Regions from separate parts of the Delftia sp. RIT313 genome, predicted to be linked through region 3. Evidence: riboswitches for the same ligand, from Rfam matches in the RefSeq annotation. Region 3 holds a riboswitch; each other region holds the start of a gene.
The links. Region 3 has a riboswitch for cobalamin ahead of BW39_RS20350 (TonB-dependent receptor). Riboswitches for the same ligand answer to the same signal wherever they lie in the genome.
Positions count from the first base shown of each region.

Region 1: it holds a riboswitch for cobalamin, as region 3 does, so the genes downstream of both, BW39_RS12045 (TonB-dependent receptor domain-containing protein) here and BW39_RS20350 (TonB-dependent receptor) in region 3, are expected to answer to the same signal.
Region 2: it holds a riboswitch for cobalamin, as region 3 does, so the genes downstream of both, BW39_RS13930 (TonB-dependent receptor) here and BW39_RS20350 (TonB-dependent receptor) in region 3, are expected to answer to the same signal.

Region 1 is NZ_JFYT01000044.1:21,017-26,705, reverse strand. Features, by position in the region: gene BW39_RS12080 (winged helix-turn-helix transcriptional regulator) at 1-400, opposite strand, end outside; gene BW39_RS12075 (MFS transporter) at 477-1,688, shown strand; gene BW39_RS12070 (AraC family transcriptional regulator) at 1,685-2,452, opposite strand; gene BW39_RS12065 (sulfite exporter TauE/SafE family protein) at 2,581-3,387, shown strand; gene BW39_RS12060 (helix-turn-helix transcriptional regulator) at 3,397-3,588, opposite strand; gene BW39_RS12055 (hypothetical protein) at 3,614-4,003, opposite strand; cobalamin riboswitch at 4,100-4,325, shown strand; gene BW39_RS12045 (TonB-dependent receptor domain-containing protein) at 4,396-5,689, shown strand, end outside.
Region 2 is NZ_JFYT01000047.1:20,730-26,418, forward strand. Features, by position in the region: gene BW39_RS13925 (ABC transporter substrate-binding protein) at 1-438, opposite strand, end outside; gene BW39_RS13930 (TonB-dependent receptor) at 438-2,600, opposite strand; cobalamin riboswitch at 2,722-3,040, opposite strand; gene BW39_RS13935 (2OG-Fe(II) oxygenase) at 3,053-3,736, opposite strand; gene alkB (DNA oxidative demethylase AlkB) at 3,755-4,405, opposite strand; gene BW39_RS13945 (2OG-Fe(II) oxygenase) at 4,418-5,149, opposite strand; gene BW39_RS13950 (hypothetical protein) at 5,373-5,689, shown strand, end outside.
Region 3 is NZ_JFYT01000067.1:19,267-24,955, forward strand. Features, by position in the region: gene BW39_RS20330 (threo-3-hydroxy-L-aspartate ammonia-lyase) at 1-485, opposite strand, end outside; gene BW39_RS20335 (helix-turn-helix transcriptional regulator) at 530-1,171, opposite strand; gene BW39_RS20340 (YbaK/prolyl-tRNA synthetase associated domain-containing protein) at 1,237-1,728, shown strand; gene BW39_RS20345 (CHAD domain-containing protein) at 1,786-2,667, shown strand; cobalamin riboswitch at 2,706-2,986, shown strand; gene BW39_RS20350 (TonB-dependent receptor) at 3,116-5,356, shown strand; gene BW39_RS20355 (ABC transporter substrate-binding protein) at 5,367-5,689, shown strand, end outside.

The DNA of each region.
Region 1 (5,689 bases), on a different contig from region 3:
CACCACCGCGCGGCAGCATGGGCGCGACAGGCAGGCCTGTCTGGCGGTCCAGCAGCAACGAATGCGCCTCGCCCGGCGCGAACAGATGGCCTTCGCCCCATTGCCGCAACGCCACGATCACCGGGAACAGCTCCAGTCCCTGAGCCGTGAGCACGTATTCCAGGTAGGCCGAGCCTTCGGCGGCCGGTCGGGTTTCCAGGATGCCGGCCTCCACCAGCCGGCGCAGCCGGTCGGCCAGGATATTGCGGGCCGCGCCCAGGCTTCGCTGGAAATCGCCAAAGCGGCTGATGCCGTCAAAGGCATCGCGCACGATGAGCAGCGACCAGCGGTCGCCGATCACATCCAGGGAGCGGGCCACCGGACAGGGCTGCGGTGTGTCAGGGCGGATGTCTTCTTTCATGGCGTCATTTTGGTTGCATTTCAAAACTGGTTCAACTAGCATCCAACTAGTTTTGTTTTGCAACTGGACTCAACCCATGAACGCCCTCCCTGCCCCGGACACGGTCCGCATGCCGCGCAGCCTGGTGCTGTTGTTCGCCGCTGCCAGCGGCCTGAGCGTGGCCAATGTTTACTACGCCCAGCCGCTGCTGGAGGCGCTGGCGGCCGACTTCGGCATCAGCCATGCGGCCGTGGGCGGCGTGGTCACCGCCACGCAGGCCGGCTGCGCGCTGGCACTGCTGCTGCTGGTGCCGCTGGGCGACCGGCTGGAGCGGCGGCGGCTCATGCTTTTGCAGTTGCTGGGCCTGGTACTGGCCCTGGCGGCCGTCAGCACCGCGCGTTCGGCCGTTCTGCTGCTGGGGGGCATGCTGGCCGTGGGCCTGCTGGGCACGGCCATGACGCAGGGGCTGATCGCCTATGCGGCCAGCGCCAGCCAGGCGCATGAGCGCGGGCGCGTGGTGGGCGCGGCCCAGGGCGGTGTTTTCATCGGCCTGCTTTTGGCGCGCGTGTTTGCCGGCGCCGTGGGTGACCTGGCTGGCTGGCGTGGCGTCTATGCCTGCTCGGCCCTGTTGATGCTGGCCCTGGCCTGGCTCCTGTGGCGGCAACTGCCCCGGCTGGCGGTGCCCTTGCATGCACCCAGCTACACGCAGCTGCTCGCCTCCATGCTCCAGCTGCTGCGCCAGGACCGCATGCTGCGCACACGCGGCATGCTGGCCCTGCTGATGTTTGCCACCTTCAATATCTTCTGGAGCGCCCTGGTCCTGCCGCTGAGCGCACCGCCCTACAGCCTGTCGCTCACGGCCATCGGCGCCTTTGGCCTGGCCGGCGTGGTGGGCGCACTGGCAGCAGCCCGTGCCGGGCACTGGGCCGACCAGGGTTTCGCGCAGCGCACCAGCCTGGGCGCGCTGGTGATCCTGCTGCTGGCCTGGGCGCCGATTGCGCTGCTGGAGCAGTCCCTGTGGGCGCTGGTTGCCGGCATCGTGCTGCTGGACCTGGGCGGCCAGGCCCTGCATGTGACCAACCAGAGCCTGATCTTTCGCAGCAATCCGCAGGCCCACAGCCGGCTGGTGGGCCTGTACATGCTGTTCTATGCCGTGGGCAGCGGGCTGGGCGCGCTGATTGCCACCAATGCCTACGCGCGGTTTGGCTGGCACGGCGTCTGCGTGGCGGGGGCGGCGTTCAGCCTGGCGGCCCTGGTGTTCTGGGCCATGACACGGGAAACGGCTGCCCAGGCCAGCGTTCCCGCCTAGACCCGGCTCACCAGCTCCGAAGGCACCCGGCCCAGCGCCTTGCGGAACATGGTGGAAAACGCGCTGGGGCTGTCATAGCCGAGGTCCAGCGCCACCTGCGTGACCGATGCGCCCGCAGACAGCCGGGACACCGCCGCCAGCAGGCAGGCCTGCTGGCGCCAGGCGCCAAAGGCCATGCCTGTGTGCTGCTGGAAAAACCGGCTGAAGGTGCGCAGGCTCTTGTTCAGCGTCTGCGCCCAGTCCTGCGGCGTGGCGCGGATGCTGGGCTGGGCCAGGAACTGCTTGCACAGGGCGGCCAGCTTTTCATCGCGGGGAATGGGCGCGAACAGCGGCAGGCTGCGGGCCGAGGCCAGCTCATGCAGCACCAGCGTGACCAGGGCGCCGTCGCGGCCTGCTTCGTCGTACAGCGCCGGCAGGTCGGCGCAGGACAGCAGCAGCTGGTGCAGTAGCGGGGTGACGACCAGGGCCTCGCAGTGCACACCCGGGCGGGGCGCAGCAGCCGGTTCGATGTACAGGCTGCGCGTGCTCACGCCCTGCATGCGCACGCTGTGCGGCTTGCTGGCCGGAATCCACACGCCGCTGTAGGGCGGGATGGTCCAGGCGCCGTCGTCGGTTTCCACTTCCATCAGCCCGCTCATCCCGTAGAGAAACTGGGCACGCCGGTGGCTGTGCGTGGGCAGCAGCGTGCCAGGCGTGTAGTCGGTGCCGATGGCCAGCACATCGCGCGCCACGGCGTCCACGGAATGCAGCGGGATGTTGAGCATGGGAATGTCCGGAAAACAGCCAACAGGCTTTGGCAGGAATTCGAGGATTATTGACCCATCCGCGAAAGCAGGCCAAACCGCAGCATCCTAAGGTTCAGTCCTTGCTCGTTTTTTCCAAAGGACTGTCTGTGTTTCCTCTCCTGCTGCTGGCTTTCGGTGTGCTTGCCGGCGTGACCACCGTGCTCTTCGGCTTTGGCGGCGGCTTCGTGGCCGTTCCGCTGCTTTATGCGCTGCTGACCTCCATCCACGGCGCGGACTCCGCCATTGGCCAGGCTGCCATGCACATTGCCGTGGCCACCTCCACCTGCGTGATGATTTTTGGCGCCTCCATGGCCACGCTGCGCCAGCACCGCGCGGGCGCCCTGCCGTGGGAGCAGGTGCGGCCGCTGGCTGGCTTCATCGCGGCCGGCGCCGTGGCGGGCGCGGCGGCCGCCACCTGGCTCAACGGCGACTGGGTGCGCTGGGCTTTCATTGCCTACCTTGCGCTGACCATTGCCGACGCGCTGCTGCGCCCGGGCTTCGTGCACGGCACCACCGCCCAATTGCAGCCCATGGGCCGCAGGCCCGCCGCCATCGCAGGCCTGGCGATTGGCGCGATTGCAGCCTTCCTGGGCGTGGGCGGCAGCGTGATGACCGTGCCGCTGATGCGCCGGCGCGGCGCCAGCATGGCGGCCGCCACGGCCATGGCCAGCCCCCTGTCTCTGCCCATGGCCGTGGCGGGCACCGCTGCCTACATGCTGGCATCGCAGGGCGCGGGGCTGGGCCTCTGGCATGTGGGCTATGTGGACCTGCAGGCCTTTGCGCTGCTGACGGCCGGATCGTGGACGGGCATCAGGCTGGCGGCACCGCTGATCGGCCGCATTCCCGATGCCCTGCATGCCAAGGCCTACCTGGCCCTGCTGGGCCTGGTGCTGCTGGTCATGATCGTGGCCTGAGCGCTGCGCTCAACCCTCCTGGAAGATCGCTTCGATCCGGGTCTCGAACACCCGGGCAATGGCGAATGCCAGCGGCAGGCTGGGGTCGTAGCGGCCCGTCTCGATCGCATTCACGGTCTGGCGCGACACGCCCAGCAGGTCCGCCAGCGCGGCCTGGCTCCAGCCGCGCTCGGCGCGCAGTTCACGGATGGTGTTTTTCATGGGAGGGGCACTTTGGCGGAACAGCTCATCGGCTGCGCAGCCAGTGGGCCACCGAGGCAGCCACCCAGAGCGCACCCATCAAGGGCCATACCATGAACATGCTGAGCTTGGGAAAACCTGCCATTTCCAGGAATCCGTAGGTGAAGGTGATGCCGGCCGTGCCCGCCGCCGCAATCGCCAGCTGCTCCAGCATGGACTTGCGCAGGAACTCGTCGGTATCGCGCACCAGGCGCACGATGGCCCGCACGGCCAGCGCAAACGCCAGCATGGGGCTCAGCAGCAGCGCTGTGCGCAGGGCCCCGGCCTGCATGTCGGCGCTGAGCAAAAGCGCCCCCACAAGCAGCGCCATGTAGAGCAGCAGCGCAAATCCAAGTTCCTTCTGGTAGCGGCGGTTGGTGACCGTTGTTTGATTCATGGAAGTCTCTCGCAATGTGTAAAGGATGCTTGACATTGTGCGATGCCACCGGCGGGTATGTCAAGCAAGCTTTACATCGGTACTGAACGCCCCGCCGTACAATCGCCGCCGTTGGTGCCAGCAGCCCCAGGGGCTGCGGTTAAACGGGAAACATGGGGCGGCCAGATAAAGCCGCCCGCATGTACTGCCCCCGCAACAGTGAGTGAAACGCCGCGTGCATTGCACCGGCCCCCGCCAAACCCGTGCCACTGGGCGTACAGCCCGGGAAGGCCTTGGCGAGTGCGTCACCAGTCTGGATACCGGCCAACAGGCGGCCGGCCGCGCATGCAGCGCAGCCGGTCTTTGTGGTTTCCGTGCCGGCGGGGTCGCTGGCGCGCAACTGGCTCGCATCCATGCACACCCTCGCCCTCGCGCGCGCCCCTGGCGCCGCTCTTCGCTCGCCCTCGGCGTTCCCCGTACTGCGCACGTTGTCCGCCCTGGCTGCGGCCTCGCTGCTGGCCTGCCAGGCCCAAGCACAGGTACAACAGGCACAACAGGCGCAGCGCGCACAGACCTCCCAGCTCGATACGGTGGTCGTCACCGCCTCGCGCAGCGAACAGTCCCTGCGCACCGTCACGGCCGACATGACCGTGATCGACGCCGAGACCATTGCCCGCAGCGGCGCCACGGGCGTGGCCGACCTGCTGGTGCAGGTGCCGGGCGTGCAGATCAACCGCAATGGCGGGCCGGGCCAGGTCACCTCGGTCTACCTGCGCGGCACCAGCAACCAGCACACTGCCGTGTTCATCGACGGCGTGCGCTACAGCTCGCAGGAGCTGCAGGGCGGCGCGGTCTGGTCCACCCTGCCGCTGGCGCAGATCGAGCGCATCGAGGTGCTGCGCGGCCCGGCCGCCGCCATCTATGGCTCAGACGCCATGGGCGGCGTAATCCAGATCTTCACCAAGCGGGCGGACGGCCAGACCCGCGCCTATGCCGAGGCGGGCATAGGCAACCAGGGCACCAGCAAGCTGGCCACGGGATTTCAGGGCGGAGCCAACGGCTTCACCTACGGGCTGAACCTGGCGGACGAGCGCAGCGACGGCTTCGACGTCTACCCCGGCAACACCTTCTCGCCCAACCCGGACAAGGATGGCTACAGCAACACCTCGCTGGGCCTGAACGCGGGCTACAAAACGGGCATCCACCAGATCGACGCCAGCCTGCTGCACAGCCGCCTGCGCACCCACTACGACCAGAGCCCGCCGCCTTTCGACGACTACGACGTGGTCAAGAACACCACCGGCAGCCTGCGCTGGCAGGCAGGCTGGAACGCCATGTACAAAAGCGTGGTCCAGGTCTCCCATACCGACAGCCAAAGCGACCGCCACACCCAGTCGTCGGAAAGCGCCAAGGGCCGCTCCACCAACTACCTGCTGCAGAACCTGTTCACGCTGGGCCAGCACCGTTTCAACATCGACCTGGAACGCCGCGAGGACAGGCTGGACACGCAATACGCCTGGACGCAGAACACCGACAGCCGGCGCGTGCAGAACTCCCTGTCGGCCGGCTGGCGCCTGACGGAGGGGCGCCACCAGTTCGACGCCAACCTGCGCCACGACCAGGTGCGCGACCAGCAGAACAAGACCACGGGCGGCCTGGGCTACGGCCTGCAGATCGACGAGCGCTGGCGCTGGGTGGCATCGGCCG
Region 2 (5,689 bases), on a different contig from region 3:
GACCTGGCCCTGGCGAAAACCGTAGCTCCAGCCTCCGAAGACGAAGTCGGCCGAGGCGCCCAGGATGGCCTCCAGGTTCATCTCGCGCTCGGCCAGCCGCGGCACGCGGGCCAGCTGGGCCTGGAAGGCCGGGTCGATCTGCTTGGCCTGCGTGATACCGCTGTAGCCCACCAGCCGGTCGCCCAGGCCCAGAAAGAGGAACATCTCGGTGATGTTCACGTCATGGGTCACGGCGCGCAGCGGTGCGCTGGCGTAGGTCACGGGGCTGCCGCAGACATTGACGGTCACGGCCGCCTGCGGTGCGGCAGCCGGTGCCGGCAGTTCACTGGTGGTGCCGGAATCGCTGCGCGAGCAGCCGGCCAGCAGCAGGGTGGCCGCCAGGGCGCCAGCGCACAGGCCGTGGAGACCGTGGAGGCTTTTGGAGCGCGCCATGGCCATCAGAACCGGATATGGGCCGCGATCTCGAAGCGGCGGCCTTGCCCGACCAGGAACTGGCTGCCGTAGCTCGATCCCACATAGACCCTGTCGGCCAGGTTGCGGCCGATCAGGCTCAGGGTGGTGCGCGGGTCCACCTGCCAGCTCAGCGCGGCGTCGGCCACGGTGTAGGCGGGCAGGTTCACGGTATTGGCGTTGTTGCCAAAGCGGTCACCCACGTAGCGCAGGCCCAGCGAGGCTTGCCAGGCGCCCACGCGGTAGTGGCCCCAGAGGTTGGCCGTGGTCTTGGCCACGTTCTGCGGACGGTTGCCTGCGCGGTTGCCGCCAGCCTCGATGAGCTTGTCGAACTGGGCGTCCACATAGGACAGATTGCCCTCCACGCGCAGGGCGGGCGTGGCCTGGAAGGTGGCGGTGACCTCGGCCCCGCGCGAGGACTGGCTGCCGCCCTGGATGGAGATGGCCGGGCGGTCGGGGTCGCGCGTGATGATGTCGTCCTTCTTGATGTCGAACACAGCCAGCGTCCATTCGCCGCGCCCGCCAGCCACTTGCTGCTTGATGCCGATCTCGGCCTGGCGGCCCTTGCTCAGCTTGTAAGCCGTGTTGGCCAGGTTCAGCGACACCAGGCTGTTGACGGGATCGTGTCCCGAGTTGATCTGCCCATAGACATGGGTGTTGCGGGCTAACTCATAGGTCAGGCCCAGGCGCCAGGAGGTGGCGGCCAGCGTCTTGTTGAAATCCGTGCCGCCCACCAGCGAGTGGCTGGCAAAGTCGTAGACATCGCGGCGCAGGCCGGCCATGGCCAGCCAGCGGTTGCTGATGCGCCAGGCATCTTCCAGGTACAGGGCATGCTGGGTCACGCCGGTTTCTGTCTTGGCGGCGGTGAGATCGGGGCTGGCCCAGCTGCCATGCACGGGATCCCAGGCCGAGACCGTGGACGAGCCGCCATAGGGCGAATTGTTGGACAGCCGCAGGTTGATGCGCGCGGCCTCCCAGCCCATGGCGATCTTGTGCGAGCCCCGGTCCACGTTCAGGCCCAGGCGGTTGCCGGTCTGCTCCAGGTCGTGCAGGATTTCCAGGTAGTCGGAGCGGCCCACGGTCCAGGTGGCGGGGTTGAGCGCGTAGGCCTCGATGTTGCGCCAGTGGCGGTCGGACTTCACGTGGTACAGCTCGTTGCGCACCGTCAGCCAGTCATTGGCCTTCCATTGCACCTTGGCGCGCAGGCGCTCGTCGGCATAGCGCAGCACGCTGTCTTCGGCGTTGTAGTTGCGGTCGCGCAGCGACTCCACCACCTTGCCGTCCAGGCCCGGCGTGCCCCAGTAGCGGCTGGGCTTTTGCACGCTGCGGTCGGCAATCAGGTCGATCTGCAGGTCGCTCGTGGGCTCCAAGCGCAGCGTGCTCATGAACTTGCCGTTGCGCGACTGGTCCAGATCGCGCTCGCCCGCGCTGCGCGCGGTGTAGCTGTCGATGCGGTAGCTGGCATAGGCGCCCAGGGCGCCGGTCACGCCCAGGCCCAGGCGCAGCGTGTCGTCCGTGCCCGCACCCACCAGCACCTCGGCCGAGCTGGTGCGGCTGGGCTGCTTGCGGATGGCGTTGACCGTGGCGCCCATGGTGCCGCTGCCATACATCAGCGAGGCCGGTCCACGCAGCACGTCGATGCGCTCGTAGCCCCAGCTGTCACCCGGATAGGCCGTGGTGCCGGCGGCCACGCCCAGCACCATGCCGTCTTCGGCCACGCCCACGGAATTGACACCCGCAAAGCCGCGGCTGCTGAAGGACAGGCCGCCGTTGCCCGGCGTGCTGCTGGAGGTCAGGCCCACGGTGCGCGTGACGGCGTCCACCAGGGCGTAGTCGCCGCGCTCCTGCATCTGCTCGGCAGAGACGCCGTCCACGCTGGCCGGCACTTCCTGGTTGGAGACGCCGGTATGGCTGGCAGAGCGCGCAGGCTGGGCCAGTTGCTGGCCGATGCGTTCGGCCTGGCCGGTGACCTGGACCTCGGGCAGGGCGGTTGATGGGGGCGTTGGCGTGGGCGTGGGCGTTTGGGTTTGAGCCTGCGCCGGCAGGCAGATGAAGGCGCAGGCCAGGGCCAGCGGGCTCAGCCGCACGGAAAGGGACTGGGCAGCGCGAGCGCTGGAAACCCTGGAAAAGGAAGAATGCATTTCGAACATCGGTCTTCGACCGTCTGATGCGAAAGCAAGGCACTGCCACCTCTCCAGCCAGCGTGGGAGGAAAGGGCGCAGGACGTTGCCATCCGCACCCCGCAGACAGTCAAGAAAACGCCTGCACAGCAGGCGCGAAACGCAGCAGGCCGGTCTCCGGGCTCACAAGCGGCGCAAGGACATGCCTTCCGCCCAGCGCCCCGTCTTCCCAATCCACCCGCGAAAAGCTGCATGTTGCAGACCACGCCATGAACCAGTGACAGCCTGTCATCGCCCCTCCGCAGGGTTGCGGAGACTGGCGGGACAGGCATGGAGCGCCTTGACTTGTTTACCGTTGCGGGGGCAGCCAAGGCCTGTGCCGGCAGCGCAAAAAGCATTTGCTGGCAGTCACCTTGTTCCCGTTTCATCCCCATGGCTGGCATGCGGACACCTGTTGCACGGATGCCTTTGCAGGCGCGGCATTATAGCCAGCGGTCTGTTTTCATAGCCTTTGGCGCCTGGGGCACGTCGTGCAAAAGCAGCTCCAGACCCAGCCACTCGCCACGGTGAACGCGGCTGATGGCATGCCGCAGATGCACGCGGTAAAAGCCCGCCGCACCGCGCACCGGGCGCGGCCCCGTGGCGATGATGGCCGCATCCCCCAGGCCCAGCGGCAGCACCATGGGGCGCGATTGCATGCGCGGGCGCTGCTCGGTCATCACGAATTCGCCGCCCTCGAAATCCTGGCCCGGCCGGGACAGCAGCAGCACCAGCTGCAGCGGAAACACCGCCGCACCTTCGCTGTATGAACGCAGAGGGGCATGGCCCGCTTGCGGCACGCGCAGCAGATGTGGCTGTGGCTGCGTTTGGCCTGCTTGTCGGCCCGGACGCATGAAATCCTCGAAGCAGCCTGGCAACTCAGGCTGCAAGCCCATGTGTTCGCGCCAGCGGTTGGCCAGGGCCAGCAGATGCCCGTACAGCACCGGGCGCCATGCCTGCACGCAGGGCGGCAGGCCAGACGCGGCTGCCGCCTCGCGGGCCACGGCGCGGCTTTCATCCGCAGTCAGCAGCTGCGGCAGCAGGGCATGGCCTTCGGCATCGAGCTCAGCGGCAATCCGCGCCCAATCCAGGCGGGCGAAGCGATCCTGGCTGTTGAGCCTGTCCATTTCAGACCGTCCAACCATTCAGCCCGCCTTGCGAAAAGTGAGATTGATGCGCCGCCCGCCCAGCAGCGGGTGGGGCTGGTCCTTGAGCGGCAACACGCCGTGGTGGCGCAGCCGATCCACGCCGCCCCAGACCACCACGTCGCCATGCTGCAGCGGCACCCTGGCCGTGCTGTCCGCGCGCGCCAGTCCTCCAAACAGAAACGTGGCCGGCATGCCCAGGGACACCGAGACAATGGGCGCGCCCAGGTCGCGTTCGTCGCGGTCCTGGTGCAGGGAAAGCCGGGTGCCGGGCAGGTACTGGTTGATGAGGCAGGCATCGGGCACAAAGCCTTCGAACCCCGCCGCAGCGGCCGCCTCGCCCGCCAGCCGGACAAACACGACCGGCATGGCGGGCCAGGGCTGGCCGCTGAGTGGGTCGATGGCGCTGTAGCGGTAGCCGCGCCTGTCGCTGGTCCAGCCCAGCGCGCCGCAGTTGGTCATGGCCACCGACATGGTGAAGCCGCCCGGCGTGACCAGATGGCGCAGCGGCGCCTGCGCCGCAATGCCTTCGACCGCATCCAGCAACTGCGCGGCATGGGGCAGGGCATGGCCGCGCAGCACCACGGATTGCGGACCTATGGATTCGGCCCCGTTGGGCTGTTCATCGGCGAAAAGATCCAGCGTGCTCATACCGGCCATCCATCAAAGTGCGTCATGAAAGATCAGCCCCACGGTATGGCGATGGCCGCTGTGGATGCGGCTGACCCCATGGCGCATTGCCACGCGGCGGTAGCCGGTGCGCCGCCCGGGCACGGGCCGGTGGCGCACGGCCAGGACCAGCGCATCGCCCTGGTCCAGTGCCATCACATCGGCCCGCTGCCGGTCGCCATCGGCCTGGGTGATGACGAACTCGCCACCCGTGAAGTCCCGCCCGGGCCGCGACAGCAGCAGCACCACCTGCAGCGGAAACACATGCTCTCCATAGACGTCCTGGTGCAGGCAGTTGTAGTCGCCCGCACCGTATTGAAGGATGAGCGGCGTGGGCCGCAACTGGCCCTGCGCGTGGCAGCGCGCCAGGAAGTCCTGCAGCCGGTCCGGATAGCGCACCTCCAGCCCCATGCGCTGGTTCCAGAGATTGGCCACCGGCGCCAGGCGCAGATACAGCTGCTCGCGCAGGCGTTGCAGCAGCGGTGGCAAGGGGTAGTCGAAATATTGGTACTCGCCGCGCCCGAAACCGTGGCGTGCCATGACGATGCGGGAGCGAAAGCCGTCCTCCCTTGCGTAAAGAGCGGCCAGGTCGCGGCACTGCTGCGCATCCAGCAGGCCGGGCAGGCGCGCACAGCCTTGCTCATCGAGCTGGTGCTCCATCTGCGTCCAGTGGCAGGGCGGGGCGGATTCGCAAGCTTCGTTGTCGAAAAGACCGAGGTTGAGCATGGCGGGCGGGGTTGGCGGTATGGGCGCGGTTGGCAATATGGGCGCTGTGGGCAATTGCCGCAGTCTAGGGCGCCGCCGCAGCGCCTGCATCCCGCTTCTTGCAGTGGACAGAATGTCAACCGGTGGAAGCACCTGCCAGCCGCGTGCTGGACAGGCCTGGGAGGGCCGGCTGGCGGCTGCAATTGAACAATCGAGGCATTCCTGCAAACGCCTCAGGCCCGCCATGTCCAGCAACGTCCATCACCTCTATCTTTTCTTCGATACGCCCCTGCAGCTGCGCCGCGTGCAACTGATCTGCCAGTACCTGGCCCGGCAGTCCTGGGAGCAGGCCGAGCGCTGGATCCATGAGCTGGACCCCGCCCTGGACCGGTCCGCGCTGTGGGATGACGACTGGGCCAATGCCAGCGCCCTGGGCCACCCCCAGCACCTGGAACTGGGCTTCGACACCCGCACCACGGCCGGCATGCCCTGGCGATTGCTGGAGACGCTGTTCCAGCACGGCCTGCAGGCGGCGGTGCTGCATGTCTTCTACGACCAGGT
Region 3 (5,689 bases):
GCGGCCGTGCCCTGGCCGGCCAGCACGTCGGCGTGGTCGTAGGGCGGGATCAGGGTCAGGCCGTGGCGCTCGGCCAGGTCGCGGCCGATCTGCTCGCGGTCTTCGGTATAGCGGTCGTAGACCACCACCTGGCCGCCATAGCCCTTGGTGGCCGCCACCTTGGCGGCGGGAGCGTCATGCGGCATGACGATGGTGGCGGGGATCTCCAGCAGCCGCGCTGCCAGGGCGATGGCCTGGGCGTGGTTGCCCGAGGAAAACGCCACCACGCCGGCCTTGCGCTGCGCCGGGCTGAAGCGCGACAGCGCATTGAACGCACCACGGAACTTGAAGGCGCCCATGCGCTGCAGGTTCTCGCACTTCAGGAAGACACGGGCGCCCAGCGCATCGTCCAGCGTGCGCGAGGTGAGCACGGGCGTGCGGTGGGCATGGCCCTGGATGCGTTGGGCCGCTGCGGCCACGTCGTCGTAGGTGGGAAGGCTTGTCATCGGTACGGGAAAGAAGGGGTTGCAGATCGGCGGGGTGCCGGAAGCTATTTGGCGTAGCTGTAGACCGTGGCGCGCGACACGCCCAGGTGGGCGGCAATGGTCTCCATGGAGCGGCGCACATCGAGCAGGCCGGCGCCCTTGAGCTCGCGGACCAGGGCGCGGCGCTCCTCGGGCTTGAGGGCGCGCGGCGTGGTCGCCAGGCGGGCCGCGAACTGGTCGATGCGGGCACGCACCGTGTCGGCGCCTGCGCCGGCGCCCGTGGGGTCCAGCATTTCGCGCGCGGGGGTGTCGCCGCTGACGGCGGCAAAGCGGTTGAGCATGCCCTGGAAGCCCTGGAACATCGTCAGGTCCACATTCATGCACAGGGCGGCGATGTAGCGGCCCTCGGAGTCGCGGATGCCGATGGACGTGCTCTTGGCCTGGCGGCCATCGGCGAACTGGTTGGGGTAGTTGGCGATGACCTGCTCGTAGCCGGGGTCGAGGATGCGGGCCAGGCCCAGCTCCGTCGCGCCCTGGCCCACTTCGCGGCCCGACAGGTTGTTGTGGATGGCCAGCACCGCGTGGGACGGGTCGAGCAGGTCATGCACCACCACCTCGCAGAACGGGGCAAAGGTCTGGCCCAGGCCTTCGGCGATCTGGGCCAGCTGCTCCAGAAGCTGGCGCTGTTCAGGGGTTCGTTGGGTCATATTGGACATTTTGTTTTGAATTGGACAAAATGTCAAAATCCAGACGACTTCTCTGCGCTTCCACCATGTTCGACACCCTTGTAGACCTGCTGCAATCCCAGGGCGCGCGTTTTCGCGTGCTGGAACATCCGGCCGAAGGCCGCTCTGACCTCGTCGCCGAAATCCGTGGCACCGCCCCCGGCCAGGGCGCCAAGGCCATGCTCTGCAAGAGCCGCGAAGCGGCCGGTGCGGGCGATCCCCAGCTGTTCCTCGCCGTGCTGCCCGGCGACCGCAAGCTGGACTTCAAGCGCCTGGCCCAGGCCGTGGGCGTGCGCAAGGCCACGCTGGCCTCGCCCGAGGAGGCCCAGGCCGCCACGGGCTGCGTGATGGGATCGGTGCCGCCGTTCTCCTTCAACCCGCAGGTGCGCCTGGTGGTGGACCCGGCCCTGGTAGAGCGCTTTGGCGAGATCGCCTTCAACGCGGGCCGGCTGGACCGCTCCATCGTGCTGGACTCGGCCGACTATGTGCGCATTGCCCGGCCCGCGCTGCACAGCCTGAGCGGGGAGGGCGCCGATTGACCCGGGGGCCGGGCGGTGCCCACAATCGCAGCAACGCCCGCACACCCTCTCCTGACCATGTCCACCCCTGCGAAGCAGCACCCTGACCGGCCCGATGCGGCCGGCTTTGTGCGTGCGGCGCTGGCTGCTGCCCTGGCCCAGGTGCAGTCGCATCTGGCGGTTTTGGAGGGCGGTGGCAGCGATGCCGAGACCATTCACCAGCTGCGCGTGGCCCTGCGGCGCCTGCGCACCGTGCTGCGTGAGTGCACAGGGCTGGCGCCCGGCATGCGCGCCGAATGGGATGACCCCCTGGCCCAGGCCTTTGCGCAACTGGGCACGCTGCGCGATGCCGATACGCTGGCCGATGTGGTGCGCCCGCTGCTGCAGGCAGCCCATGCGCCCCTGTGCGAGTGGCAGGCGCCGCAGGCCGTGCAGGCGGATGCAGCCGCTGCCGTGCGCGAGCCGCCGTTCCTGCACGCGCTGGCCGAGATCCAGGCGCTGGCGCAGGCGCCGCAGGCAGAGCCATCGGCCCGTTTTGCCCACCTGTCCGCCGCAGGCACGCGCAAGTACCTGGCACGGCGGCTGGCGCGCCTGCACCGCCAGGTGCTGCGCGACGGCCGGCACTTCGACCGCTTGCCGCTGGCGCAGCAGCACCGTGTGCGCAAGCGGCTCAAGCGCCTGCGCTACCTGGCGGACTTTGCGCGGGAATTCGCGCCCGGAATGTGGCCCGGCAAAAAGGGCCGGCGCTTTGCCGAGGCGCTGGTGCCCGCCCAGGACGCGCTGGGCCTGCACAACGACATGGCCGTGGCGGCGGAGCATTTTCGTGACGAGGCCGGCACGGATCCGCGCGCCTGGTTCGCGGCCGGCTACCTGCAGGCCCGCCTGGCCACCAGCGCGCGCAGCAGCCGTCGCGCGCTGCGGGCGCTGGCCCGGGTGCCGGGCTTCTGGGCTGGGCGATAATCCGCCGCTGGCGCACCGCCGCAGCCCCTGGGCCGTGGCGGTGCGCTGTTGCTGAAGGTGCCCCATGCCGTTCACCGGCCAGGGGTTCAACGGGAAGCAGGTGCGCGATGCCATCGAGGTGGCCGCTCGCAATGCCTGCGCTGCCCCCGCAACGGTCAGCGGAATACAACTCCCCACGCGGACGCGCCCCAAACCACGCGCCGCAAGCCACTGTGTCCTTCTCGGACATGGGAAGGCGGGGATGCCTGCCGCAGCGCGCCCACCCTGCGCGCCGCAGCGTTCCGCAAGCCCGGATACCGGCCTTCTGCATTGCTTTCGGACGCCGCGGGAGTGCGCCTGTCCGGTCCGGCCCCAGCCTGCGCTGCCGTGGCCGGCTCCGGCGTGCGCGCTGTGCGGCGTGGTTCAGACGATAGGCCCCGCGGGTGAGTGGGGCAGTTGGGTTCAACGCATGCGCTTCGCTTCTTCGGCCGCCGATTCCTCCGGCCTTCTCTCTGTTCTCCCTCTTGTCTCCAGCCTGCGGCCCGTAGCGGCCGCCGTCCTGTTGGCCAGCTGCGCTGCAGCGGCCGGCGCCGCGCAGGAGCCGGCTTCCGGGCGATCCACGGACTCCGCCGACGATGCGCTGGACGCCGTCTTCGTGACCGCCACCGCGCGGCCCGAGGCGCGCAGCCGCATCGCGGGCACCACGCAGACCATCGACCGCGAGGCCATAGAGCGCTCCAGCGCGCGCTCGGTCACCGACCTGCTGGCCGAGAACGCCGTGGGCTTTCTCAGCGAATGGACGGCTGCCCAGACCTCGATGAACCTGCGCGGCGCCTCCACCGACGGCCAGGGGCGCGACTTCCGCAGCCAGGTGCTGGTGCTGGTCAACGGCCGGCGCGCGGGCACGGCCAACCTGTCCAAGCTCAGCCCCTCGGATGTGGAGCGCATCGAGATCGTGCGCGGCCCGTCCTCGGTGATCTACGGCAGCCAGGCCATGGGCGGGGTGGTCAACATCATCATGAAGACGGGAGCTACCGCACCCGGCACGCGCGCCCAGGTCCAGGCCGGTTCATGGGACCTGTGGCGCACCGATGCGCAGACGGCCGGCGCCAATGACCGCTTCGACTGGTACTTCGGCGTGAGCGCAGGCGGGCGCGGCGACTACGAGTCGGGCGATGGCGGCACGCGCATGGAGAACACGGGCTGGAAGCGGCGCGGCGCCAGCGGCGCCCTGGGCTGGCAGCTGCACGAGCTGCACCGCGTGGAGCTGCAGCTGCGCACGGACGGCATCTACAACGCGGGCTTTCGCGGATCGGGCGCCAACATCTACAGCCGCGACAACCGCAGCAACCGCTCGCTGGACCTGACCTACGAGGGCGCACTGCCCGGCCAGCGCCTGAGCTGGACGACCCACCTCTACAGCCTGGTCGATACCGATGAGTTCAACTGGGCATCGCCCGTGATCCGCTCGGGCAACAGTGCCGTGCCCGGCACGGCGCGCGACTACAACCACCGCCAACTGGACGCCACGGGCCTGCGCTTTCAGCCGCGCCTGCGTGTCAGCCAGACCAATGACCTGCTGATGGGCTTTGACTGGGAGCGCAGCAAGCTGCGCTCCGACCGCCTGCGCGTGGCCATGCCGGGCGGCCCGGCGGGCCAGGTTGCGCCCTACGACAACAACCAGACCGAGCAGGTGCATGCGCTGTACTTCGAGGACGCGCAGACCCTGTTCGACGATCGCCTCACGCTGCGTGCCGGCCTGCGCAAGACCTGGGGCACGACGCGTTTCGACGATACGCCCAACCTCGCCCTGGCCCAGGCCAGCACGCGCGACTATGACAACCACACCTGGTCGGCCGGCGCCACCTGGAAGGCCACGGACCGGCTCACGCTGCGCGCTGCGGCCTCCACGGGGTTCCGCGCGCCCACGGCCACGGAGCTGGCCTCGGACTTCACGGCCGTCGGCGGTGGCCGCACCTTCGGCAACCCCAACCTCAAGCCCGAGACCAGCCGCCAGATCGAGGTTGGCGCCGCGCTGCAGCAGCCCGGCTGGCGCGTGGATGCGGCCCTGTTCCAGAACACCATCAGCGACCGCATCATCACCGTCTCGCGCGGGGCCACGACCAACACCTCGGACTACGCCAACAACGCGGCCGACATCGTGGCGCGCGGCCTGGAAATGCAGGCCGACATGGACCTGGCGCGGGCGCTGAACCTGACGGGCCACCAGCTCAAGGCCTGGGCTGGCGGCTACTACCACTTCAGCATGCGCGACAAGGGATCGCCAGCGTCGGCCAATACGGACAAGGTGCAGCGCATGTACCGCTACGAGGCCTCGGCCGGCGTGCGCTACGGGCGCGGCAGCGGGCGCCTGCAGGGCGACTGGAGCCTGCAGCTGTCCACGCTGCTGCGCGGTCCCATGTGGTACGACACGGAAGAGGCGCTGCTCATCCCGCAGGGCGAGCCCAGCAGCACCTTCATCCACCGCAAGGGCGCCTTCACCATCTGGAACCTGCGTGCCGACTACCGCGTGTCGCGCGGCGTCAAGCTGTTCGCAGCCGTCAACAACCTGTTCGACCTGAACCGCCATCCCATCTTCATCGCGCTGGACCGCGCGCCCTGCATCGCCAACCCGGCGTACCAGAACGGCGGCTGCGGAACGTCGATGGCGGGCCGCGAACTCATGGTCGGCCTCCAGGCGGAGTTTTGAGGACCACGGCATGAGGCAATCCAGCACCACGCGCCGCCAGTTGCTGCGCCAGGGCGCGGCGGCGGCCCTGGGCTGCGGCCTGCCCGCGGCCTGGGCCGACACCGTCGCTGCAGGCGGTCCGGTGGTGCTGCAGGATGCGCTGGGCCGGCGCGTGGAGATTGCCGCGCCGCCGCAGCGCATCGTCTCCATCTTTGCCTCCAACACCGAGCTGGTGGCCGCGCTGGGCCTGCTGGACCGCGTGGTGGGCGTGGAGGATTTCACGCGCTTTCCACCGGGCGTGGAGCGCATTCCCAAGGTGGGCGGGCGGCTGGGGTTCTCGGTGGACGCCGTGGT